2 regions of the Erwinia sp. E_sp_B01_1 genome follow, and region 2 is predicted to be linked to the other one. Evidence: predicted binding sites of a transcription regulator. Region 2 holds the regulator's gene; the other holds the start of a gene.
The links. Region 2 encodes PurR, which represses purine synthesis genes. Its sites were predicted from a motif close to CANGCAAACGTTTGCNTG; they were not measured.

Region 1 (3,950 bases), 840 kb from region 2:
AAGCACTCCATCGCCATAACACCGACATACTTCAGCTCATGCATAATGGCTGAGAGCATCGATTCGGCCTGCTTTTGCAGAGCGGCGTCTGGCTCAGGCAACACCACGCTGGTGCGTAAAATGCCATCCTGATGGAGGTTGTGCGTCAGGGGATAAAATACAGTGCTGCCGTCATGGGCACGGGCGCCAACCAGAGAAACTTCTCCAGAAAAGTTAATGCCCTGCTCAACAATGCACTCACCGTAGCAGTCGGCAGGCAGAGCATCTGTTTCATTCGCCCGCAGGCGCCACTGACCACGGCCGTCGTAACCGCCCGTGCGGCGCTTGACGATAGCCAGTTCGCCCAGATCTGAGAACACCTGAGGCCACTCTGCGGCATCCGCCAGCAGCTGCCACGGCGCGGTAGCAAGACCAAGCTGGTCCAGCAGCTGCTTTTGTGTCAAACGATCGGCCAGGCGGGGAAAGATATCGCGGTTCACAAAGGCGCTGTGGGTTGCCAGCTCGCGCGTCAGAGCCGTTTCCGGCCAGCGCTCAATTTCAGCGGTGATCACGCTTTGCTGAACAGGCAGTGCTTCGGGGTCGGCATCCAGTCCGACAGGGTAGACGGCAATGCCCAGCGGCTCACCGGCCTGGCGCAGCATGCGGCCAAGCTGACCATTTCCTAATACGCAAACCGGCTTCATGCTTCCTCCCGCGGATCCGGGTTGTTCAGCACTTCGTCAGTCTGGGCCTGACGCCAGTTGGCCAGACGGGAAGAGAGATCTTTATCGTGGATCGCCAGGATCTGCGCCGCCAGCAGGGCAGCATTGGCTGCGCCGGCTTTGCCAATCGCCAGGGTGCCAACCGGAATACCGCGTGGCATCTGTACGATGGAGTAAAGGCTGTCGACACCGCTCAGCGCTGCGCTTTGCACCGGTACGCCCAGCACCGGCACCAGGGTTTTCGCTGCCAGCATTCCCGGAAGATGAGCCGCGCCGCCTGCGCCAGCAATAATGACCTGAATGCCGTTATCCGCCGCCTGTTCGGCAAAGCTGAACAGCTTGTCCGGCGTGCGGTGGGCCGAGACCACTTCGCACTCGAATGGGACAGCCAGGGCAGTAAGTATCTCCGCGGCAAATTGCATGGTTGCCCAGTCACTTTTGGAACCCATAACAATAGCAATGCGGGCCGGTGCGGCGTTGGAAGACATCGGGGTCTGACTCCTGTGATTGTACAAACGTCATCTGACAGCCTCTGCGGTGGTCAGATGGGAAGGGCAAAGAGAATATCACGACTCTGCGGCAAGGAAAACGTTTGCTCAGGCCTCAACAGGCCCTTTTGGGCACTATTTGACGCTTCAGAAGGGGAAAGAGATCAGGGTAGTTTCACTGGGGCTGACCCGAATCATCGAGCCTTCGCTGTGCCAGGCACCCAGCACCAGCCGTTCAGCAGGCTGACCATTAATGTCCAGCGCGTGGACAGCAGGGCGATGGGTATGGCCGTGGATCAGATACCGGACCTGATGACGCGCCATGGCTTGTGTGACTGCTTCAGCATTGACGTCCATGATGCGCAGATCTTTGCTGCTGTTAGCCTGTTTGCTGCCTGCACGCATTTTTGCAGCAATTCGCTGACGCACAAATAGAGGCAGGGCCAGAAATACTTTTTGCAGCCAGGGTTGGTGAACCTTGCGACGAAAACGCTGATAGCCCTGATCGTCAGTACACAGCGTGTCACCGTGCATTATCAGGATCCGCTTGCCATAAAGCTCAGGCACCTGCTCCTCAGGAAGCAGGGTCATTCCGCTTGCTGCAGCAAAGCGTTTACCGATCAGAAAATCACGGTTACCGTGAATGAAATAGCAGGGCACGCCCTGTTGCTGAAGCGCTTTCAGCGCGGAGGCAATCTCAGCGTGAAGCGGATCAGGATCGTCATCGCCGATCCAGGCTTCAAACAGGTCGCCAAGGATATAGAGCGCATCCGCCTGAGGCGCTTCACGCCGTAAAAAAGCAAGAAAACCGGCAGTGATTGCCGGTTCTTCTTCACACAGATGGAGATCTGCGATAAACAGCGTATGAGGCATTATTCGCTGACGGTGACTTTCTGGATCACAACGTCTTCTTTTGGCACGTCCTGATGCATACCGCTACGGCCAGTAGAAACCGCTTTGATTTTCTCAACCACGTCCATGCCTTCAACCACTTCAGCGAACACGCAGTAACCCCAGCCCTGCAGGCTTTCGTCACGGAAGTTCAGGAAGTCGTTGTCTGCCACGTTAATAAAGAACTGGGCAGTAGCGGAGTGAGGTGCCTGAGTACGGGCCATCGCCAGCGTACCCTTGGTGTTTTTCAGACCGTTGCTGGCTTCGTTCTGGATTTCTGCTTTGGTATCTTTCTGCTTCATGCCGGGTTCAAAGCCGCCGCCCTGAACCATAAAGCCGTTGATAACGCGGTGGAAGATTGTGTTGTCGTAAAAACCTTCACGGCAGTAATCCAGGAAGTTGGCAACGGTGGCCGGCGCTTTATCGTCGAAAGTTTTGATGACGATATCGCCATGATTTGTCTGGAAAGTGACCATATTCTCATCCTGTAAAGGTTGGGGGTTTTTGATAAACCGGTGCTGGCGACATTCAGTGGCCAGCACACTATTAATAGACGGCTTTTATATCACAAAATGTGATGACGAGTCAGCATCGCTGCATAACAGCCGCCGGCATAACCTTGCTTTGCATGGCGCTTCCGTTAACAATACGGCAGAATATGCTTTTCACCGGTTATCACCCGCACACGTCAAAACGGAATGTCTCAATGCTAAAGATTTTCAATACCCTGAGTCGTCAAAAAGAGGAATTTAAACCTATTCATGCCGGTCAGATCGGCATGTACGTGTGCGGCATTACCGTTTACGACCTGTGTCACATTGGACACGGCAGAACTTTTGTGGCCTTTGATGTGGTAGCCCGCTACCTGCGTTATCTCGGATACTCGCTGAAATACGTCCGCAACATCACCGATATCGACGACAAAATTATCAAGCGCGCCAACGAAAACGGCGAGACGGTTGAAGAGCTGACCAACCGGATGATCGCCGAAATGCATAAAGATTTTGCCGCGCTCAATATCTTACCGCCAGACCAGGAGCCACGCGCCACGCGCCACATCAGCGAGATCATTGAGATCGTCAGCAAACTGATCGATCGCGATCACGCTTATGTAGCCAGCAATGGCGATGTGATGTTCTCCGTCAGCAGCGATCCTGATTATGGTCTGCTGTCACGCCAGGATCTGGATCAGTTGCAGGCCGGCGCGCGGGTGGAAGTTGAAGCCGATGTGAAGCGTAATCCGATGGATTTCGTGTTGTGGAAAATGTCCAAAGCCGATGAGCCAAGCTGGCCTTCCCCCTGGGGAGCGGGTCGCCCTGGCTGGCATATTGAGTGTTCGGCCATGAACTGCAAACAGCTGGGCGATCACTTTGATATCCACGGCGGCGGATCGGATTTGATGTTCCCTCACCACGAAAATGAGATTGCTCAGTCTTCCTGTGCCCACGATGGCCCCTACGTGAACTACTGGATGCACTCCGGGATGGTGATGGTTGATCGCGAGAAGATGTCCAAATCGCTGGATAATTTCTTTACCGTCCGCGACGTGCTGGAGCATTTTGATGCGGAAACCGTTCGCTACTTCCTGATGTCCGGCCATTATCGCAGCCAGCTTAACTACGCTGAAGATAACCTGAAGCAGGCCCGTTCAGCGCTGGAGCGTCTCTATACGGCAATACGTAACACCGATACCTCCGTTGAGGCGGCGGGTGGTGAGGAGTTCGAAACACGCTTCCGTGAAGCGATGAATGATGACTTCAACACGCCTGAAGCTTACTCCGCGCTGTTTGACCTGGCGCGTGAGGTGAACCGCCTGAAGGCAGAGGATATGGCGGCAGCCAACGGCCTCGCGGCTAAACTTCGTCAGCTT
Region 2 (3,950 bases):
AAGCAGCGGCGCAAGAGCAGGAGAGAGCGCTACCAGCGGCATAATAGAGGCAAAGACACGGTTAGCCTGCGTCGCAGGATAGCGATCCACTACCAGCGCCTGCCAGGTTACAGCCGCCGCACAAATCCCCACTGCCTGGATGAAACGCAGCGCCAGCAATAGGGTTGCAGATTCCACCCACCACATAGCAGCACAACTCACCGCAAACAGGCTCAGCCCCATCAGTAAAACCGGCTTGCGACCGATGCGATCTGACAGCGGCCCCCAGAACAACTGGGCACTGGCGAAGCCCGCGAGAAACAGGCTGAGGCTGGCGCTGATTGCGCCTGCGTCTGTTTGCAGGTCCTGCTGCATGGCGCCGAAAGCGGGCAGGTACATATCGGTGGCGAGAAAACCGGCAATGCTTAGCAGCGCGAGGTAGACAATGAATCCTTTAGCGGGCATGAGTAGCTCTTTTATTCAGATGAATGAAACGCCGCAGAGTGTAATCGCGTGCCCTTTATGTTGTGAAACGGTAATATTTGCAGGTTGCGTTCAAAAATATTGCAGGCAGATTATGTGGTCAGAACATTCTCTTGAAGTGGTTGATGCAGTGGCGCGTAGCGGCAGTTTCACCGCAGCAGCAGCTGAGCTGCATCGCGTGCCTTCAGCCATCAGTTATACCGTCCGGCAACTGGAAGAGTGGCTGGCCGTTCCGCTGTTTGAGCGCCGTCACCGGGATGTGGTATTAACCGCAGCCGGCGCGGTGTTCATCCAGGAGGGGCGAAGTGTTATCAAAAAAATGCTCGCCACCCGCCGTCAGTGTCAGCAGGTCGCCAACGGCTGGCGGGGGCAGATAAATATCGCCGTGGATCGCATAGTTAAGCCCCGGCGCACACGGCAGTTAGTGGTCGATTTTTACCGCCATTTTCCGGACATGGAGCTGCATCTTTCTGCGGAGGTGTTTAATGGTGTCTGGGATGCGCTGGCAGATGGCCGTGTGGATGTCGCTATTGGTGCCACTCAGGCTATTCCGGTGGGTGGACGTTTTGCCTTTCGCAATATGGGCGCGTTGAACTGGCGTTGCGTGGTGGGGGCCGGGCACCCGCTGGCTGCATTAACGGGTGAGGTCAGTGAGGAAGCTATCCGGGAATGGCCCTCGCTGGTGATTGAGGACACCTCCCGTGCCTTACCTAAAAGAACCACCTGGACGCTGGATAATCAGCGTCGTCTGGTGGTGCCGGAATGGGAAAGCGGCTTCGACTGCCTGCTGGCCGGGCTTTGCGTGGGGATGGTCCCGGGTCATTTCGCACGCCCCCTGTTACAAAGCGGCGCGCTGCATGAGTTAACGCTTGAGACGGCGTTTCCCGACAGTCCCTGTTGCGTAAGCTGGTCTGAACAACAGGCCTCGCCCGCATTGAGCTGGCTGCTGGACTACCTGGGTGAAAGCGACACCTTAAACAGTGAATGGCTGCGCGAGGATAATTCAGCAGGCGACAGCGTCGGTTAGCGTCGATAGTCCAGGAAGGGGCCATCTGCTACTGAACGGCGTTCAATCAATGATGGATGAACCTCTATGGTCTGCGGATCTTCGCGCTTGCTGGTGATACGGTCCAGCAACATATCAAAAGCCGTTTCGCCCAGGCGTTCTTTAGGCTGATGGACGGTGGTCAATGCCGGTGTGAAATAGCGGGCGTTGCGCACATTGTCATAACCGATCACGGAAATGTCCTGGGGCACGCGTAAGCCCAGCTCATCTGCAGCACAAATCGCGCCCATTGCCATGACGTCGCCACCACAAAATACTGCCGTGGGGCGCTGCTTCTGCGATAAAATTTTCTGCATGGCCTGATAACCGGACTCAGGTTCAAAATCTCCCTGAACCAGCCACTCCGGGCGCAAAGTTATGCCTGCTTCTGACAAAGCCTTCAGAAAACCAGCATGGCGACCCCCGCCCGTATTGCGTTCCAACTGGCCAGGGATCACGCCAATATCACGGTGCCCGCGGTCAATCAGGTAACGCCCGGCCAGATAGCCACCCTGAAAAGCGTTATCCAGAACGGTATCGGTGAAGTCGCCACGGGATTCACCCCAGTCCATGACGACCATCGGTATATTGCGATGCTCTTCCAGCATCCTGATCAGAGGTTCAGGATATTCGGAACACATCACCAGCAGGCCATCCACACGCTTCTGCGCCATCATGGAGAGATAGGCCTGCTGCTTTTGCAGTTCGTTATGCGCATTGCCCAGGATCAACGTATAGCCTTTGGCAAAACAACGATTCTCTATGGCTTCAATAATTTCAGCAAAATAGGGCGCTTCGCTGGACGTTGCCAGCAGCCCGATAGTTTTAGTGTGATTCACTTTGAGACTGCGGGCCACGGCGCTGGGTGAATAGTGAAGCGCCTTGATTGCGGCCCATACTGCTTCACGTGTCTCTTCTGCGACGAAACGCGTCTTGTTAATAACATGCGATACGGTGGTGGTAGACACGCCTGCCTGTCTGGCCACATCTTTTATCGTTGCCATGAAATAGCTACTCCTGCGCTTATCTTAACTTGATGATAAGTCTGTTGTTAATCGTTTGCCTGGTAAGGATGAAAATCTGACGTCATACGACGTTTTTTTGATGCTTACGGAGACGTCAGAAAGGAAAGGGGATTGCCTGCCGACCGCGGAACGCCACAAGGCGCGGGCCGTTGCGCAACAAAAAAAGGATTCTAACAAGGCTGAGCAGAGAAAACGAGATTTTTACTGACAAGTATGGGAAAATCAATGACACCATTAATTGTAGGGTTATTCAGGAGCACATATGGACACCGATCTGAAGTTATCGTTAATGACCACGCTGGGAGCACTGCTGGTCATTATTGCTTTCAGCTTTACCGCCGTTATGCATTAAACCTTCAGGGGCCGATTGCCCGGCCCTTGTTTTCAGCGCTTAACGAATCGTTTTTGGCGTCATCACCCGGCGGGCACCAATGTAGTGACGCTGCCAGTAATCTTCGCCCAGCGCGCTGACCTGAATATCTTTGCCCGTACGCGGAGACTGGATAAACTTCCCACCGCCCAGATAGACACCAACATGATCTGCCGTGCCCCGGCCATTGATGCGGAAGAAGACCAGATCGCCTTTTTCCAGTTCATCCCGTTTGATGTTAGCGGCATCACGCAGGTGATACATCTCGTTCGCCGTTCGCGGGATTTTAAACTTCACTAAATCTTTATAGGCATACCAGACCAGCCCACTGCAATCAAAACCGGTTTTAGGTGAAGTCCCACCCCACTGATAAGGTTTACCCAACTGGCCCATCAGCTTGGTCATCGCCGTTTCGCGTGCTTTCTGGTAGCGGGCACGGTGAGCTTTGCTCAATTTAAGCGGGGCAGAAAGCGAGCCTGCGGTCAGCTCTTCAGATTTTTTAATTATTTTGCCACGACGCCCGTAGCGTTTTTTCTCATCGTGCAGCGCAGTTTTCTTTTTATATTTGCCGGCGGTGAGGGTAGTTGTCTGCTGAGGGGCTTTCTTTTTAAGCCGGGGCTTATTAGCGGTAACGTCGCGGGGTTTCTTGCTGGTGGACTCTTTAACTTTTTTGGTAGCGCTGGTTTTTACCGTCCGGCGTTTACGTCGCTCATCTTCGCGGGCAGGGGTGGCGGCATCTGCTTTATGGTGATTTGCATTAACAGGCGCATGTGGCGATGCGTGCGCCATGTTAAAAAACAGCTGGGCAAAGGCCAGCATGAAAAGCGTGATGAGTAAACGCATCGTTACCATTAACCATTTGTGCTCAGGCGGGTGGCCGGAACGCGTCAGAAACAGGGGATTCTGCTTTTCAGCAGGGACATTTCGCAATTCTAATCTAACTTATTAACAAAAGGTAAGGTCTTTTTTGTTTCAATGATACAGAACAAGTAAAACCTGTAAAAATAAGCTGAATCAGCTGGTTATCTGCGCAATCATAAGGCTTATC

Region 1: purE (5-(carboxyamino)imidazole ribonucleotide mutase) is a predicted target of PurR. The motif match lies at 1,283-1,300, and genes of this name have one in related genera.

The regions. Positions count from the first base shown of each region.
Region 1 is NZ_CP142208.1:1,206,862-1,210,811, forward strand. Features, by position in the region: gene purK (5-(carboxyamino)imidazole ribonucleotide synthase) at 1-683, opposite strand, end outside; gene purE (5-(carboxyamino)imidazole ribonucleotide mutase) at 680-1,189, opposite strand; gene lpxH (UDP-2,3-diacylglucosamine diphosphatase) at 1,337-2,062, opposite strand; gene ppiB (peptidylprolyl isomerase B) at 2,062-2,556, opposite strand; gene cysS (cysteine--tRNA ligase) at 2,787-3,950, shown strand, end outside.
Region 2 is NZ_CP142208.1:2,048,293-2,052,242, forward strand. Features, by position in the region: gene punC (purine nucleoside transporter PunC) at 1-444, opposite strand, end outside; gene punR (DNA-binding transcriptional activator PunR) at 557-1,489, shown strand; gene purR (HTH-type transcriptional repressor PurR) at 1,486-2,511, opposite strand; gene VRC33_RS09890 (YnhF family membrane protein) at 2,795-2,884, shown strand; gene VRC33_RS09895 (C40 family peptidase) at 2,924-3,745, opposite strand.